4 regions of the Streptomyces sp. NPDC041796 genome follow, and region 3 is predicted to be linked to each of the others. Evidence: riboswitches for the same ligand, from Rfam matches in the RefSeq annotation. Region 3 holds a riboswitch; each other region holds the start of a gene.
What was found. Region 3 has a riboswitch for cyclic di-AMP ahead of ACZ6C1_RS06025 (transglycosylase SLT domain-containing protein). Riboswitches for the same ligand answer to the same signal wherever they lie in the genome.
Positions count from the first base shown of each region.

Region 1: another riboswitch for cyclic di-AMP. It lies ahead of ACZ6C1_RS06390 (M23 family metallopeptidase); the one in region 3 lies ahead of ACZ6C1_RS06025 (transglycosylase SLT domain-containing protein).
Region 2: another riboswitch for cyclic di-AMP. It lies ahead of ACZ6C1_RS30335 (C40 family peptidase); the one in region 3 lies ahead of ACZ6C1_RS06025 (transglycosylase SLT domain-containing protein).
Region 4: another riboswitch for cyclic di-AMP. It lies ahead of ACZ6C1_RS13175 (M23 family metallopeptidase); the one in region 3 lies ahead of ACZ6C1_RS06025 (transglycosylase SLT domain-containing protein).

Region 1 covers NZ_JBVJAH010000003.1:43,940-48,258, reverse strand. Annotated here, with positions in the region: gene ACZ6C1_RS06405 (XRE family transcriptional regulator) at 1-612, shown strand, start outside; gene ACZ6C1_RS06400 (DUF6126 family protein) at 632-748, shown strand; gene ACZ6C1_RS06395 (tyrosine-protein phosphatase) at 752-1,564, opposite strand; cyclic di-AMP (ydaO/yuaA leader) riboswitch at 2,205-2,368, shown strand; gene ACZ6C1_RS06390 (M23 family metallopeptidase) at 2,371-3,291, shown strand; gene ACZ6C1_RS06385 (SGNH/GDSL hydrolase family protein) at 3,450-4,244, shown strand; gene ACZ6C1_RS06380 (TetR/AcrR family transcriptional regulator) at 4,290-4,319, opposite strand, start outside.
Region 2 covers NZ_JBVJAH010000019.1:10,448-14,766, forward strand. Annotated here, with positions in the region: gene ACZ6C1_RS30325 (ATP-dependent Clp protease proteolytic subunit) at 24-632, shown strand; gene ACZ6C1_RS30330 (hypothetical protein) at 636-953, shown strand; cyclic di-AMP (ydaO/yuaA leader) riboswitch at 1,282-1,454, shown strand; gene ACZ6C1_RS30335 (C40 family peptidase) at 1,459-1,935, shown strand; gene ACZ6C1_RS30340 (DUF6328 family protein) at 1,988-2,524, shown strand; gene ACZ6C1_RS30345 (ATP-binding protein) at 2,876-3,307, opposite strand; gene ACZ6C1_RS30350 (helix-turn-helix domain-containing protein) at 3,537-4,319, shown strand, end outside.
Region 3 covers NZ_JBVJAH010000002.1:582,390-586,708, reverse strand. Annotated here, with positions in the region: gene ACZ6C1_RS06030 (peptidoglycan-binding protein) at 1-715, opposite strand, end outside; gene ACZ6C1_RS06025 (transglycosylase SLT domain-containing protein) at 1,561-2,337, opposite strand; cyclic di-AMP (ydaO/yuaA leader) riboswitch at 2,342-2,507, opposite strand; gene ACZ6C1_RS06020 (helix-turn-helix domain-containing protein) at 3,128-3,769, opposite strand; gene ACZ6C1_RS06015 (SpoIIE family protein phosphatase) at 3,849-4,319, opposite strand, start outside.
Region 4 covers NZ_JBVJAH010000006.1:16,674-20,992, forward strand. Annotated here, with positions in the region: gene ACZ6C1_RS13165 (PrsW family intramembrane metalloprotease) at 1-166, shown strand, start outside; gene ACZ6C1_RS13170 (aldo/keto reductase) at 383-1,327, opposite strand; gene ACZ6C1_RS13175 (M23 family metallopeptidase) at 1,449-2,555, opposite strand; cyclic di-AMP (ydaO/yuaA leader) riboswitch at 2,567-2,701, opposite strand; gene ACZ6C1_RS13180 (PP2C family protein-serine/threonine phosphatase) at 2,958-4,136, opposite strand; tRNA gene ACZ6C1_RS13185 (tRNA-Met) at 4,285-4,319, opposite strand, start outside.

The sequences.
Region 1 (4,319 bases), on a different contig from region 3:
GCCGGTGCGGCGGACGACGCCGAGGCGGTCGGCCTGGTGCCGGACGTCGCGCCCCAGCTACGGGCGCTACGGCGGCGCCGGGGGCTCACCCTGGAGGCCGCGGCGCAGCGAGCCGGGCTCTCCCCGGCCCACCTGTCCCGTCTGGAGACCGGCCGCCGCCAGCCGTCCCTGCCGATGCTGCTGGGTCTCGCCCGCATCTACGGTACAACCGTCTCCGAGCTTCTGGGCGAGGTGCCGCCGGAGCGCGACCCGATCGTCCGGGGCGGGCGGGCGGAGCCCGCCGAGGCGGACGGCTGGGTCTACCACCAGGCCGGCGGCCCCGGGCGGGCGATACAGGCGCTGCGCGTCCAGGTCCCCTACGCGACGCGGGACGATCTCGTGCGCGTACACCCGGGGGAGGAGTGGCTGTACGTCCTCGACGGCCGGGTGCGGCTCGCCCTCGGGGAGGCCGTGCACGTCCTCGACCCCGGGGACAGCGCGCACTTCGACTCGCTGACCCCGCACCGTATCGGCGCCGCCACACGCGGCGGGGCCGAGCTGCTGTTCGTCCACACCCTCATGCAGAGCGCCGCCGCCGACCTGTGCCTCGGCGCGGGCGCGCACCGCCGCTGACCCGATCGGAGAGATCACCATGTCCCAGGAACGGACGTTCCCCCGAGGCCTCGCCGTCCGGCTCTTCGCCTACCTGGTGGCGGGCCACCTCTTCGCGGCCTTCCTCTACCTGCTGTTCGCCCTCGGGGCCGAGTAGGGCCTAGCTCTCGTCGAGGAGGCGCTCGCGCAGCCGCTCCCTGGTCTCGTCGCTCAGCTTCAGTCCTTCGGTCAGGTAGCGCTCGGTCGAGCCCCAGGTCTCCTCGATCGTCTCGAAGGCGGCCGTCAGGTAGTCGATGCGGGCTTCGAAGAGCGGGCTGAGCAGCTCCATGACCTGCGGCGACATACCGGCCGGGGAATTGTCGCTGCGGCGCACCTTGTAGCGGCGGCGCGGGTCGTTCGACTTGAGGTAGTCCTCCTCGATCGCCTCGCGTTCGACGCCGACGGCCAGCAGGGAGACCGCGATGGAGAGCCCCGCCCGGTCCTTTCCGGCCGCACAGTGCATCAGGGCCGGGACGCTGTCCTCGGCGAGCGCGTGGAGCACGCGGCTGTGCTCGGCCGTGCGCTCCTTGATGATCATGCGGTACGAGGCCGTCATCCGGGCCGCCGCCTTGCCGTCCGCCAGTATCGAGCGCAGCTGGTCGAGGTCGCCGTCGCGGACCATGGTCCAGAACTCCGCGCCGTCGGCCGGGTCGGAGAGGGGGATGTTCACATTCCGGACGCCGGGCAGCTCGACGTCCGGGCCTTCCAGCTTCTGGTCGGCGGCGTTGCGGAAATCGAAGATCGTGTGGAGGCCGAGGCCCGCCAGGAAGGCGGCGTCCTCGCCCGTGGCGTGCGCGAGGTGGCCGCTGCGGTAGAGCCTGCCGTGCCGCACCCGTCGGCCGTCCACGGTCGGAAGCCCGCCGACGTCCCGGAAGTTGCGCACTCCGGTCAGCTCGGGCTCGATCGACGGGACCTGCGGCAGCTGCTGCGTCACGGGGGCTCCTCCGTGTATGAGGTCGGCGTCGGCCCGCCGACGATGTCGTGATCCGACGATACGACATTGGTTCGTCCCGCAATCAATCTCCGTGCACGTCGCACATTCGTTGCCCTTGTCCCAGGTCGGCGACCGGTGAGGCGCACGAGACGCCCCTCGGGCCGGGCGGGGCCTCTCGCGGGCCCGGCCGGCGGGGGGTGGGTGCGACCCACGGGTGCGAAGGGGCTGCCGCGTACACGGTGGCCCACTCCACCTGTCCGTCTTAATGGTGATTTGTCCGACTGGCGTCGAGACCGGTGCGATCGCCGTCCGGCCGTGAGTCTGGAGGGATTGAGAAGGCTCGTCAAGGAATGGCGCTTCTGTCCGTATTGGGGGATTAGGTATAACGTGCCCTGGTCGTAAGGGAGATGAACCGGACCGCGTGAGCAGCGTCATAACCGTGACCGTCCGTGGCGGGAGGCCGTTCATAAATCCCTTGCCCAGAACGGGAATACATGATCCGTAATCCACGGAGGGTGACCGGAATTCCATGACCGCCGCACCGCCGGAAATGCCCCGGAGAAAACAGCGGCTTGTTCACGCCGACCCCACTCGCTTACGGTCACGGCAATCCGGCCGGACCGCCGAATCCTGCCGCCGGTCGGAATTCGCACCCACCCACGTGTGGCAGGAGCGGGGGACCCAGGTAGTACGCCGGTCCCGGAATTCCGGGACCGGCTCGGGGTGAAGTCGCGTCCATGACGCGGCCGGACAACTCCAGTCCGAACCCGACAGCTCACCTCGCAGGCGCCGGAGAGGAAATCGCCATGCCCGCGAAGGGTAAGCACCGCCGTCCCAAGTCCAGCCCCATCACGCGTGGTTTCGTCGCCGCCGGTACCGGTGGCGCCGCCATCGCCATCCCGCTGCTCGGCGCCACCGGAGCGCACGCCGCGGAGAAGGCCGCCCCGGCCACCGCTCCGCAGCAGGCCGTGACCGCCGCGGCCACCGCCGCCAAGGCCGCCCCGAAGGCCGCGTCGGCGCAGAAGGCCGCGCCGCGCACGTACACCGTGGTCGCCGGTGACTACCTCTCCAAGATCGCCCACAACAAGAACGTCAAGGGCGGCTGGAAGAAGCTCTACCAGGACAACCGCCAGGTGATCGGCGAGGACCCGTCCCTGATCCACCCGGGCATGAAGCTCACCCTCGGTGCCAAGTCCAAGGCCGCCCCCGCGAAGGCCGCCCCGGCGAAGCCCAAGGCGGACGACACCCGCACCGAGAGCCGCGCCTCCCGCTCCGCCGCCAAGGCCGAGGCCCCCGCCCAGTCCGCCCCGAAGACCAGCGGCTCGGGCTTCACCGCCCCGGTCGACGCCGGTGTCACCACGCCCTACCGCGCCTCCGGCTCCAGCTGGTCCTCCGGCTACCACACGGGCGTCGACTTCGCCGCCTCCTCCGGCACGAGCGTCAAGGCCGTCGGCGCGGGCACCGTCGTCTCGGCCGGCTGGAGCGGCGCGTACGGCAACGAGGTCGTCATCCAGCACACCGACGGCACCTACTCGCAGTACGCCCACCTCTCCTCGCTGTCCGTCTCCTCCGGCCAGAGCGTGAGCGGCGGTCAGCAGATCGGCCTGTCCGGCTCCACCGGCAACTCCACCGGCCCGCACCTGCACTTCGAGATCCGCACCAGCCCCAACTACGGCTCGGACATCGACCCGCTGGCCTACCTCCGCCAGCACGGCGTCTCCATCTGACGCCTCCGCGGCGAAGCGCTCCGCCCGGCACCGCCTCCCGGTGCCGGGCGGAGCCGTATTCCGGGCTTGGGTGAATCTTGACCGGTGGCAAACATCACCCCCCGTCAACCTCTCCTACGGTCGCGTAGGTCACATCCCGGGGTGAAAGATGTGCTCCCGTGGCAGACGATTCGACATTCAGAGACAGTGACGTATTCGGGTCGTACGCGGCGATCGGTGACAGCTTCACCGAGGGCGTCGGAGACCCTGGCCCCGGCGGAACGTTCGTCGGCTGGGCGGACCGCCTTGCGGTGCTGCTCGCCGACCGGCTGCCGGAGCCCGAGGAGTTCCGGTACGCCAACCTCGCCGTACGCGGGCGTCTCCTCGACCAGATCGTGGAGGAGCAGGTCCCGCGCGCCAAGGAACTCGCCCCCGATCTGGTGACGTTCTGCGCCGGCGGCAACGACATCATCCGGCCCGGCAGCGACCCGGACGACGTCGCCGAACGCTTCGAACGGGCCGTCGCCGACCTGACGTCCGCGGTCGGAACCGTCCTGGTGACGACCGGCTTCGACACCCGCAGCGTGCCGGTGCTGCGCCGGCTGCGCGGCAAGATCGCCACGTACAACGGGCATGTGCGCGCCGTCGCGGACCGGTACGGCTGCCCGGTTCTGGACCTGTGGTCCCTCAAGACCGTTCAGGACAGGCGCGCTTGGGACGACGACCGGCTGCACCTGTCTCCCGAGGGACACACCCGCGTCGCCCTGCGGGCCGGTCAGGTCCTGGGCGTGGATGTCCCCGCCGACCCCGACCAGCCGTGGCCGCCCCTGCCGCCGCGCGGCCCCCTCGAACTCCGCCGCGACGACATCCAGTGGGCGCGCGAGTACCTGGTCCCGTGGATCGGCCGCCGGCTGCGCGGCGAATCGTCCGGCGACCACGTCTCGGCCAAGCGACCGGACCTGCTGCCGCTGTAGGTCCCGGGGCGGGGGAGCGGGACGGGCCTCACCGGCCTCACGGCCTCACGGGCCGGAGACCGCCGGAGTTCCCGA
Region 2 (4,319 bases), on a different contig from region 3:
TTACAGCGACAGAGGGGCACGTCTTGATCCACACCAGTCGCCACGTCCTGCCCGAGTTCACCGAGCGCACCAGCGCCGGGAGCCGCACGCTCGACCCGTACTCCAAGCTCCTGGAGGAGCGGATCGTCCTCCTCGGCACACCGATCGACGAGACCGCCGCCAACGACGTCGTCGCACAGTTCCTCCACCTGGAGTACGCCGCGCCCGACCGGGACATCTCGCTCTACATCAACTCCCCCGGCGGCCCCATCAGCGCCATGACCGCCGTGTACGACACGATGCTGGCCGTCCGGTGCGACGTGGAGACGATCTGCATCGGCCAGGCCGCGTCCACCGCGGCCGTCCTGCTGGCCGCCGGCACGCCCGGCAAGCGCATGGCCCTGCCGGGCGCCCGTGTGCTGGTCCAACAGCCTGCGATGGAGGAGCCCCTGCGGGGACAACCGTCCGACCTGGACATCCACGCGCGCGAGTTGCTGCGACTGCGCGGCCAACTCGCCGGAATGCTCGCCCGCCACACCGGCCGGAGCCGCGAGCGGATCGACGACGACCTGGAGCGCGACACGGTCTTCGACGCGACGGCCGCTGTGGCGTACGGCCTGGTCGACCGTGTCGTCCCCCGCCGGACGAGGTGAGCGGTGCCGGCACCCGAGCCTCCGCCGCTCCCCGCCCTCACCCGGGCCGAATGCGCGTTCGTCGACAGTTGGCTCGAGGTCGTCGACCTCCTGGGGCGGATCAACCCGGCGCGCGCCACCCACACCTACGGCGCCCTGCGCGCGGCACAGGCCCTCGTCGGACGCGCGACGGCGCTGCGCGACGCCCTGACCTCGATGCACGAGCGCGGCGAGTACGACGTGCATGCCCATACGCTGGCGCGGGCACTGCGGGTGCTTGACGGCGAACGGCGCGCGGGACGCGTGACGGTGCCTCAGAATCGAGGTGTGGGACCGACGTAGCTCTCCCCCGAATGGGCTCAGGAGTACGAGGACCGCTCCCCCGTTCAGCGTACGCAACCGGACGAATTTTGTACGACGCGAGTTGCGCTCCAGCTGTACACATCTGGCGGAATATCAGCTTCCGCCGCTGGTACGGGGATCGTCGAGGTCTCGCCGCCGGGCGCCAAATCCCCCCTGTCCACCCGAATGGATCAGTCGTGAGGAGCCTCACAAACGGCCGTTTCGACTCGGAATTTCTCCTCGACATGGGTCAAGATCCCTGACGACGACAAGCCCCCGCCACCGCGGCGGGGCGGTCCGGGCGGACGCCGAGTCCTGCCGCCGTCCGGATGACTGGTCGACAGGAGTGGATCGGCAGGAGTGGAGGACCCAAGCAGTACGGGTGACCGAACGATGTTCGTCCCATCGGTCGCCCTTGGGGTGAAGCCGCGTCAGCGGCCGGGCAACTTCGCCAGTCCGAACCCGACAGGTCATCCTTCACAGGCGGCTGACGAAGGGTTGCGCTATGACCGCGCAGATTCATGTCCCGTCTCTGCTGTCCCGGGCGGGTGCCGTCTCGGCACTCACCCTCGCCGCCGTCGGCGGCCCGATGCTGGCGCCCGGCGCCGTGTCGGAGGCCCAGGCCGCCCCGGCGCACGCCACGAAGGCGCTGAACATCGCCGCCTCCAAGAAGGGTGCACCGTACAAGTACGGAGCGGCCGGCCCGTCCCGGTTCGACTGCTCCGGCCTGACGCTGTACTCGTACAAGAAGGTCGGCAAGACCCTGCCACGCACGGCACAGCAGCAGTACAACAAGACCCGCCACATCTCCGCCTCCAGCCGGCAGAAGGGCGACCTGGTCTTCTTCCATCGCGGGAGCAACGTCTACCACGTCGGCATCTACGCGGGTAACAACAAGATCTGGCACTCGCCGAAGTCGGGGTCGGTGGTGAAGTTGGACAAGATCTGGTCGAAGTCGGTCTGGTACGGACGCGTCCGCTGATCCCGCGGTGACCCTCCGGGCATGAGTCGTGGTGCGGGGGTACTCGTCGGAAATGTCCGGCGAGTACCCCTGCACCGCGCGCAACGAGACGCCCCTGGAGCGTGCCGACCGCAATTTCGCCGAGCTGCTCCAGGAACTGCGCGTCACCCAGACCGGCGTCCAGATCCTGTTCGCCTTCCTGCTGACCCTCGCGTTCACGCCCCGCTTCGGCTCGCTCGACTCCTACCAGCGGGGCATGTACGTCGTGACGCTGCTGCTCTCGGTCGTGGCGGCGGTGCTGCTCACCGCCCCCGCCGCGCTGCACCGCACGCTCTTCCAGCAGGGCGCCAAGGCGCGCATCGTGGCCGTCTCCTCACGGCTGGCGAAGATCGGCCTCGGTGTCCTCGCCCTGGCCCTGACGTGCTCCGTGTCCCTGGTCGTGGACGTGGTGCACGGCCGCCCCGAAGGTCTGGCGGCCGGTGCCTTCACCCTGCTGGTCTGCGCCGGGCTGTGGGGGTTCCTCCCGCGTCTCGTACGGCGGGGGCTCAGCACCCCGCCACCGCAGCGGCCGGCGGCGACACATCCGGGGCGGCGAGTCCGCCACCGCTGACACCCCGCATGCGCCCTGGCGGGTACGCGGCCGTCCGCGCTCCGGCGAGCAGCCGGCTTGAGCGGGAGGCGGGCGCGGCACCGGGCGGGCACCGCTGAACGGCCTCACGGGCGGCCGGCCCGCGGGTGGGGACGTCCACCTCGCGGCGGCTTCGGGCGCGGGGACGTGCTCATGGGGCGCGCGGACGCGGGATGGCGTGGAATGCAGGGCACGGGACGCGGGACGGCGTCGGACGGGCACAGGCGCGGCGCTGTCTCGGGCCGGGGCCCGCGCACGGAGTGGTTCGGTTCCGGCGCTGTCCCGGGCGGGCCCGCGCACGGACTGGTTCGGGTCCGGCGTTCGGGGGTGCGCTCAGGTCTGGACCGGAACCGTCCACGGGAGGGCGATCCAGACGGTCTTGCCGCCCTCCGGGGTCGGGGTGACCGAGAGGCGACCGCCGCATTCCGCGGTGAGCCAGCGGATGATGACCATTCCGCGGCCGTTGTCCTGCTGCACGGCGGCGGGCAGCCGCTGCGGCCAGCGCGGGTGGCTGTCGGTGACTCCGATGCGCAGCCGCTCGTCGCGCTCCAGCCTTACGTCCACGGTGAACGTCGGCGACTGGCCGAAGGTGTGCTGGACGGCGTTGGTGGCCAGTTCCGAGACGATCAGCCGTACCGTGTCGGCCGTCTCGGCCTCGGCGGGGAGGCCCCATTCCGTGAGGACGTCCGCCACGTATCTCCGGGCGGTGGAGACCGAGGCGGGATCGCTCGGCAGAGTGACGGATGCTTCCTGATGGTCTGCCATGGCGACGCTGTCCCTTTCCCACCGGGGCCGGACTCCGACACGAACCGGATGTTTTGTGAGGACGGCCTCGGATTGCGCTTCGCGCCAGACTGCCACTTATGTCGCCCCTGTTGGGGGCGATCCCCCAAGATATGCATATATCTGTCGCTCGAAGCGGTGAACTCTGCTACGCGAGAACGGATTTGGACGGCAAACTGGTGGGTTGGCCCGGCTGCGGGAGGAGGCGGTCATGCGAGGCACTCGGCACGGCCCGGCGGTACGGCGGCGCAAGCTCGGTGAGGAGTTGCGCGGACTGCGCCTGGCCGCCGGCCTCACAAGCCGCGAGGCGGCACGGCTGGTGGGCTGGCACCAGTCGAAGGTGAGCCGGATCGAGACGGGTACGAGTGGGGTGACGGGGGCCGACGTGGCGCGGCTGCTCGACGCCTACGGGGTCCACGACCCGCGGTTGCGGGCCCTGTTGGAGGCGTTGGCGGGAGCGGCGGCCGACGGTGGCGGCGCGGGGTGGTGGCATGCGTACCGGGGCGTGCTCCCGCCTCCGTACCAGGATTTCATCAGCCTGGAGGCACAGGCGTGCACGGCCCGCACCCTGGAGACGTCCGTGGTGCCGGGGCTGCTGCAGACCGCGGAGTACGCACGCGCGGTGACACGTGCGGCGCTGGACGGGGCTCCGGCCGCGACGGTCGACTCGCTGGTGCGGGTGCGGATCGCGCGGCAGGAGGTGCTGCGCGCCGGTCGTCCGCTGCGACTGGAGGCGGTGATCGACGAGGCGGTGCTGCGGCGGCAGGTGGGCGGCCCGGGGGTGATGAGGGAGCAGTTACGGCAGTTGCTGGAGTGGGCAAAGTTGCCCCATGTGCGGCTTCAGGTGCTGCCGTTCTCGTCGGGTGAGTACGTCGGACTCTCCGGCCCTTTCGTTATTTTCTCCTTTCCGAACATTTCTGATCTGGATGTGGTTGCTCTTGACCACTTGACGAGTAGCCTCTATCTGGAACGCACGGAAGACCTCGAGGCGTAC
Region 3 (4,319 bases):
GCTTGCCCATGGCCGTGATGATCGCGCTGCGCCGGCCGGGGGTGAAGAACGCGGCGCCGGGGAACGGCTCGTACGATGCCGGGGGCTTCGGCGCCGGGGGCTTCGCCGGGCCGTCCGGCGCTGCGCCGAGCCGCTGTCCGATGCGGGCCCGCATCGAGTCCATCGTGAACCCGCGCGGGTCGATCTTCCCCGGCTGCCACTCCTTGTGCCCGATCACCGAACGGTGCGACCAGCCGTGCGCCCGGCAGAGCGCGGCCGCCGCCTTCTCGATCGCCTCCAGCTGTGCCGCCGGCCACGGGTCGGTGCCGTTGCCGAGGTTGACGCACTCGAACCCGTAGAAGTACCGATTGCCGTCGGTGTTGGCCTCGTTGTCGGCGGGCAGCGACGGGCGTTCGTCGATCACCGCCCGGAGGACCTCGTCGTCACCGAGACCGGCGTGGTTGGCCCGGCCGTGGCCCACGAGGTGGACCGACCCGTCCTTGGCGATCACCCCGTGACACAACGGCCCCGGCAGGCTCGAGTGGCCGTCGTAGCAGATGTTCACGGAGTTCTGGGTGCCCGAGGTCACGGTGTGGTGGATCATCACCCCGTGCACCGGACCCCACGGGCCCTTGTGATTGCGGTTGTGCGTACGCCAGTTGCGGTGCTCGACGACCTGGAGGCCCTCGTCACGAAGGGCCTTGAGAAGCTTGGACGCGGACAGCGGCGTTGCCATCGTGGTGATCCTTTCCGGTTGGATGGTCCGGTGGGGATGGTTCGTTCAGTTCTCGCCCTGCGCGGGGGGACCGGCCGGCGCACCGCCCGTCTCGGTGGCCTTCGCCTCCTCCATCGCCGCGGCGGGGGACCGGACCGGACAGCGGCCCGAACGCCAGGCGTGGATCGGACACCGAGCTCTCGCCGAACACCCAGGCCGGCGGCGCGTGATGCACCTCGATCCCGCTCGGAGCCGGCAGATCTCGACACCGTCCTCCAGCGGCAGCCAGCGGCCCTCCTCGATCCGCAGCACGCCGCCCCGGGTCTTCAGCGCGCCTGGTGACCCCGGCCGCCCGCGACCCGGTGGTCCCGGCGCCGCAGGAACGGGGCGGAGGAGCACGCGTGGATCATGGAAACGAGCGCCGCGTTTTCAGGTCTTTCCCCCGTCACACACCCCGTGCGATATCGGTCTCGCAGGGCCATTGGCATACGCGTCTGCTTGTGGCTCCTGATGCATGGGTGCCTGTGGGGAGTCTCGTTCGGCGCGGAGTCACGGTCAAGGCACCCTTTCGGTCAACGGGTGCTTGCGGTATGCGGAGTTCGGCTGAAGCCGTTCGGCGAGGTCAGCGGGACAGTGAAGATCGATATGGAGACCCCGTTCGCCAACGTTTCACAAGAAAATTCGGTGAGGGGTGGTAAACAAGCCGAATGGCAGACGGCTCGGCGCGCCGTCTTGTGTCCGATTGGCGAGACATACGGCATTGCTCCCGCGGAACTCCACCGGACTCCCACGGGAAATGCGAGGGCCGAACGCCGCTGGGGCCGGCCGCGTTCGAGCGGCCGGCCCCAGCGGGGAAAGCGTGTGGATCAGTAAGGACCGTTGACGTTGTCGATGGAGCCGTACCGGTCGGCCGCGTAGTTGCAGGCGGCGGTGATGTTGGCGACCGGGTCGTAGGGGTCCGTCGCCGTGCCGGGCACGTGGTAGGCCTCGAACGTCGGCGCGATGACCTGGAGGAGCCCCTTCGAGGGGGTCCCGTTCACGGCGTTGATGTCCCAGTTGTTGATGGCGAGCGGGTTGCCCGAGGACTCACGCATGATGTTGCGGTGGATCCCCTCGTACGTGCCGGGGATGCCGTGCTTGGCCATGATGTCCAGCGACTCCCGGATCCAGCCGTCGAGGTTGTCCGGGTACGTCGCCGCCTTGGCGGCGGCCGGTGCGGCCTTCCGCTCGGCGGACCGGTCGGCTCGCTCGGGCGCCGAAGCGCGCTCGGCCGCCTTCGCGCCGATCGTCAGCTTGAGGCCGGGGCGGATCAGGGACGGGTCGGCCCCGATGGCCTTCCGGTTGTCCTCGTAGAGCTTCTTCCAGCCACCGCTCACCTTGTGCTCCCGCGCGATCTTGGAGAGGGAGTCACCCGCGACGACGGAGTACGTGGTGGGCGCGGCCTTCTTGGCGGCGGCAGCGGTGGCGGCCGGGGCCGCGGCCGGGACGCCGGCGGTAACGGAGTACGCCGCGCTGGGCGCCGCCTCGGCGGCGGTGGCGCCCATCAGGGGCAGCGCGAGTGCGGCGCCGCCCGTGCCCGCGGCGACGAAACGGCGGGCGAGCGGACTGTTCTTGGGACGACGGTGCTTACCCTTTGCGGGCATGGCGAATTCCTCTCCGTCGCCTGCGAGGTGAGCTGTCGGGTTCGGGCTGGAGATGCCCGGTCGCGGTATCAGCGCGACTTCACCCCTAGCCGATCCGGTGTGCTCCGGGTCGGCGGCTTACCTGGGTCCCCCGCTCCTGCCGTACGTACGTGAGTGGGTGTGGGGTTTCCGGACGGCGGCAGGATTCGGCGGTCCATCCGGATTGAGGGGACCGTAAGCGAGACGGGCCTGGCGGAACAAGGCGTGAATTTCACGGCCCGACCCGCTTTCCACCGCCTTCCGGCCGGTGGTGAACCGTCAACTTTGCTGCAAACAACCGGGAATCAGGCCTGAAGAGCCCCTGTGTGCCAGTCCTGCGCGGTGATACTTATCACGCGTGATAACCAGAGCCCATAAGTGACGCATTTTCCCCGCAATGTGAGCAGCAAAGGCGATTGCCGCCAAACCTGCATAACGGAGAAAAGGGACGCAAGGGTCTCGTGGTGTGCCGACGCCGACCCGGCCGCCGGTTGCTCCCAGGTGGCGGGCCCGGGCGCGCCGGACGCAGTGAAGTCCGGCCCCGCCGACCTCGTGCCCGCCCGGTGGCGCGACCGCGGGCGTATGCGTGCACAACTCGTCCATCACCGTGGCCGTACGACGCCGCGGAGTGTGCGGAGCGCGTCCGCCGGCACGGACGCGGCACTGTTCGGCGCGTTGCGCGACGGGCCGTGGGGGAGGGCCGTCGAGATGGACACGCGCGTCATCGGCCCGGCGTTCGGTCGCGCAGCCTCCGGCCCCCGGCACCGGATGATCACGCGGACGCGGACGACCGGCCGCGTGTGGCCCCGTTCCCCTCCGCCGCGCCACCCGCGCGGCGCGGCCTGGCGCGCACGTGCATCCGCTCGCCCTGCCGGCCGAAGAGGCTGAGCACCTCGACGGGGCCGTCCCCCGTGGTGCCGAACCAGTGCGGCAGCCTGGTGTCGAACTCGGCCGCCTCGCCCGCCCCCAGCACCAGATCGTGCTCGGCCAGGACCAGCCGCAGCCGCCCGGACAGCACGTACAGCCACTCGTAGCCCTCGTGGGTGACGGGCTGGGGGGTGTTCCGGTCGGCGGGGAGCACCATCTTGAAGGCCTGCTGCGGGCCGGGTTGCCGGGTCAGGGGCAGCACGGTGTTGCCGTGCACGGTCCTGGGCGTGAGGCGGACGCGCGGGTCGCCCACCTCGGGCGCGCCCACGAGCTCGTCCAGCGGAACCTGGTGTGCCTGGGCGATCGGCAGTAGCAGCTCCAGGCTGGGGCGGCGCAGGCCGGACTCCAGACGGGACAGGGTGCTCTTGGAGATCCCCGTGGCCGCCGACAGCGCGGCCAGGGTCACGCCGCGCTCCGTACGGAGGCGCTTGAGGCGCGGGCCCACCTGGGTCAGGGTCCTGGCGATGGCGTCCGACTGCTCTTCCATGCCGTTCATTGCACCGCGCCCCCGCCGCCGACGGCAACAAAGTTTGCTGTTCCGGCACCGTCCGACGGACCCGCCGAGGTCACCAGGACACGTCGTCCAGCAGCAGCTCCGTCGGCATCCGGGCCCCCGCGGTGGGGGACTGTTCGGTCCACATCACCTTCCCGGTGGGGGTGTACCGGGTGCCCCACCGCTCGGCGAGCTGGGAGACCAGGAACAGTCCCCGGCCGCCCTCGTCCGTGGTCGCCGCGCGCCGCAGGTGCGGGGACGTACTGCTGCCGTCCGACACCTCACAGATCAGGCAGCGCTCGTACAGCATCCGCACATGGATCGGCTCGGAGCCGTAGCGGATGGCGTTGGTGATCAGCTCGCTGAGCATCAGCTCGGTCGTGAACCCGACCTCCTCCAGTCCCCACTCCTCCAGCTGACGGCCGCACGCGGAACGCACACGTGCGACGGCGGAGGGGTCCCTGGGCACGTCCCAGTCGGCGACCCGGGTGCGGTCGACCAGATTGGTGCGGGCCACCAGCAGCGCGATGTCGTCCCGGCGGTG
Region 4 (4,319 bases), on a different contig from region 3:
GGCGGGCCAGGACTTCGTGGCGCGCGAGCAGGAGCTGCTGCACCACCTGTGGCAGCGCAAGGAGATAGCCGGGCCGGCGCTGACGTACGCCGCGCAGGCCACCGGCCGGGTGTGGACGCCGCCCCCGCACCTCAACTACGGCGGCTACAACCCGTACCGGTACTGACGCGGGGCGCCCGTCGACGCCGCGAGCGGGGCACCCCCGTCGCCCCACCAGCGGGGACGCGCCCGTCGACGCCGCGAGCGGGCCCCCGCCGCCCAACCAGCGGGACGCGCCCGCCCAGCGGCTCCACTCGCCCGCGTCCCTCGACGCCCACCAGCAGGACGCACCCGTCGGCGCCCACGCGCAGGGCACCCCCACCAGCGGGACGTGCCCCCGGGGCTACGCGGAGGCGGCCGTCAGGGTCGCCAGCTCGTCGGCCGTCAGCTCCAGGTCGGCGACCGCGAGCAGGGCGGGCAGCTGCTCGACCGTGCGGGCCGAGGCGAGCGGCGCGGTGACGGTCGGGCGGGCGGCGAGCCAGGCGAGGGCGACGGTGGCCGTCCGGGCGCCGCGCGCCGCCGCGACGGCGTCCAGCGCGGCGAGGACCTTGCGGCCGCGCTCGCTCTGCAGGTGCTTGGCCGCGCTCCCGGCCCGCGCGCTGTCGACGTGCGTGCCCGGCCGGTACTTGCCGGTGAGGAAGCCGGAGGCCAGCGCGTAGTACGGCACGGCACCGAGGCCGGCGCGCTCGGCGGTGTCCTGGAGCGCGCCCTCGTAGGTGTCGCGGGAGACCAGGTTGTAGTGCGGCTGGAGCGCGGCGTACGGCGTCAGGCCCTCGCTCCCGGCGAAGTCCAGGGAGGCCTGGAGGCGTTCGGCGGAGATGTTGGAGGCGGCGACCGCACGGACCTTGCCCTCCTTCACCAGCTGGTCGAGGGCGGTGACGATCTCCTCGACCGGCACGGCCGGGTCGTCGAAGTGCGTGTAGTACAGGTCGATGTAGTCGGTGCCGAGCCGGCGCAGCGACTCCTCGGCCGCGGCCTTGATGGTGGTCGGGGTGAGGCCCTTGTACTGCGGGTGGGCACCGACCTTGGTGGCGACGACGACGTCGGACCGGTTGCCGCGCGCGGCCATCCACCTGCCGATGACGGTCTCCGACTCCCCGCCCTCGTTGCCCGCGACCCACGCCGAATAGCTGTCGGCCGTGTCGACGAAATTGCCGCCGGCGGCCGTGTACGCGTCGAGGACGGCGAAGGACTGCACCTCGTCGGCGGTCCAGCCGAAGACGTTGCCGCCGAGGGCGAGGGGGAAGACGTGGAGGTCGGACGTGCCCAGCTTGCGGAGAGAGGTCATGGGGTGGACCAACGTGCCGAAGAGGCGGGATATTCCGGGTGAGTGACGACGAAACCGGCAGCCCTGGCGTCGGGGGGTGTGCCGCCAGAGCTGCCGGGGTCAGAAGTTCCCGAGCCGGTGCTCAGACGGTGAGGCCCTTGCCGCGCAGCCAGGCCAGCGGGTCGATCCCGTCGCCGCCCGGCGTGTGCACCTCCAGGTGCAGGTGCGGTCCGGTCACGTTGCCGGTGGCGCCGACCCGGCCGATGGTCTCACCGGTGCCGACCGTCTGCCCGGCGCCGACCGTCATCGACGACAGGTGGCAGTACCAGACCTCCGTACCGTCCTCCAGCTCCAGGACGATGCGGTACCCGTACGAGCCCGACCATCCGGCCGACTTGACGGTGCCGCCGTGGACGGCCTTGGCGGGCGTGCCCGTGGGCGCGGCGAGGTCGAGGCCCGTGTGGTAGCCGGAGGACCACATGTTGCCGGCCTGGCCGTAGGTGGAGGTGATGGTGTACGAGGAGGTCGGCAGCGACCAGCTTCCGGCGAGCTCGGCCAGCCGGGCCTCCTCGGCGGCCTTCGCCTTGGCGGCGGCTTCGGCCTCGGCCTTGGCCTTCTCCTCGGCGGCCTGCTCGGCGGCCTGCTTCTCGGCGGCGGTCGCCTGCGCCTTCGCCTCGGCGGCGGCCTGTTCGGCGGCGGCCGTCTCCGCGGCCGCCTTCGCCGCGGCGTCGGCGGACGCCTGCTGCTGCTCGGCCTGCTGGAGGATGCGGGCGCGCAGTGCCTCGCCCGCGTCCGCGCCGCTCTGCTGCGCGGCGGCGTCGGCGGTCCCGGTGAGGGACGCGGCGGTGAGCGGCCCGCTGTCCGCGGGGGCCGTCTCGTCGGAATCACCGGCGTCCGAGTCGTCGGACATCAGGGAGCCGATGCCGGGCAGGGACTCGGCGTCGGGGAGGTTGTCCGTGACGACGTCCGGCAGGGATATGGAGACCGCGGGCTTGTCCTGCGCGGTGGCCATGCCTCCCGCGCCGACGGCCGCGATGACGCCGACGCCGAGGACGGTGGAGCTACGGGCGAGCCCGCCGCGCTGCTTGGCCACGCGGTGACGGCCGCGGACGGGGCGGACGGTCTCCTCGGTGGGGTTCCATTCTTCCCACTGCTGCCCGTTTACAGGTGCGGCGTCCGGGACACCCGAAGAGTTGAACGAGGCGATCGAGCCGTACGGAGCTTCGGGGGCAGGCCTGTTGGACGCCACGGAGGCGCACTCCTTTCCTTCCTTCTCGCCTACCGGGTTAGCTGACGGGTTCGGAGCAGGAAGGTCTCCTACGGGCCCACTTCGGCCCGATTCACCCCAAGGTGGTGGTTCCCCGGTTCCCTTGCGGAATTCGGCGCACGCGCACGGTGCCGTCTCTTGCGACGGCTGGGACGACCGCGCTGCGTTATCGAACGTTAATAGACGGGGGCTCCGGATTCCAAGCCGTTCCTAGTGATCATTAAGCGGACGGGCCCCGGACGTACCGGTGCACACACGGGCACAGCCGGGCGAGTTGACCGCGCATCAGAAACATTCACCGACCACAGTACTTCTGACGGTTTATCAGATGTTATGCGCAGTGACACGCGTCGACTACGCAGCGTGTCGAGCGGCCGGGCGCGGTCACGACACGACCGGAACCGTCCGGCGCCGCTCCGGCTGCCCCTGGGCCGGCCGGCCGACCGCCAGCAGCGCCAGGTCGTCCGTCGCCCCGCCGCCGGTGTGCCTCCGTACGTCGGTCACCAGCGCGTCCAGTACCGCGTCGGGCCCCGGGAAGAGCCGCCCCGCCAGCCGCGCGACCGGGTCGTAGAACACTCCCTGCGCGTCGCGCGCCTCCGACAGCCCGTCCGTGTAGAAGAGCAGCGTCGCCCCCGCCGGGTACGGCACCTCATGCGCCCGGTCCGGCCACGCCCCCAGGTCCGCCATGCCCAGCGGCAGCGCGGGCTCGGCCTGCTCCAGCAGTTCGGCGCGCCCGTCCGCGTACAGCATCAGCGGCTCCGGGTGCCCCCGGTCCACCACCCGCACCACCTCCGCCCCGCGCGGGATCTCCGCCAGCACCGCGGTGGTGAACCCCTCGACGGCGTCCAGCCCGTCCCGCCGCGTCCCCTCCCGGGCCAGTGCCCGCTCCAGCCGCTGCGCCACGCCCTCCAGCGAACTCTCCTGCTCGGCCGCCTCCCGGAACGCCCCGATGACCACCGCCACCGTCTCGACCGCGCCCATGCCCTTCCCGCGCACGTCCCCCACCACCAGCCGCACCCCGTACGGCGTGTCCTGCACGGCGAAGAGGTCTCCCCCGATGAACGCGTCCGCCTGCGCCGCCTCGTACCGCGCCGCCACCTGCAACCCGCCGATCCGCTCGGCGGGCGTCGGCAGCACGGCCCGCTGCGCGGTCTCGGCGATCACCCGGGCCGAGGCGAGCCGCTCACCACTGCGCCGCACGACCCGGTTGATCAGCAGCGCGAGCACGGCGACCACCACCACGGTGAGGATCTCGGTGAGGGCCCGCACCTCGCCCAGCGTTCCGCTGCCCAGGTGCAGGCCGAGCACGGCCAGCACGGCGCACAGACCGGTCAGCACCGTCATACGGGCGGCGAACAGCGGCGCCGCGACGAGCGGGGCGGCGGCGAACAGCGGTACGGCGGTGAACTGCGGCGGGGTCGACACGCCGTACACCACACCCCCCGCGATCAACAGCGCGGGCAGGGCGCACACGAACCTCCGGGCCCGCGGGGCACCCTCCCGCCGGTCGCCGCCGTCCCGCGCTCGTCGCCCCACCACTGGTCTCCTGCCGGGTCCACCCACGGCTGCGGACGGTACCGCGCCGCACCCGGCCCGGCCGGAGCCGCGCCGCCCGGCGACCCGCCGTCCGCCGACCGAGCGACACACGACGCCGGCCGGTCCGGGAAAGACGGAAGGCCCGGTGCGCAATGCACCGGGCCTTCGTCTTCAGTAGCGGGGACAGGATTTGAACCTGCGACCTCTGGG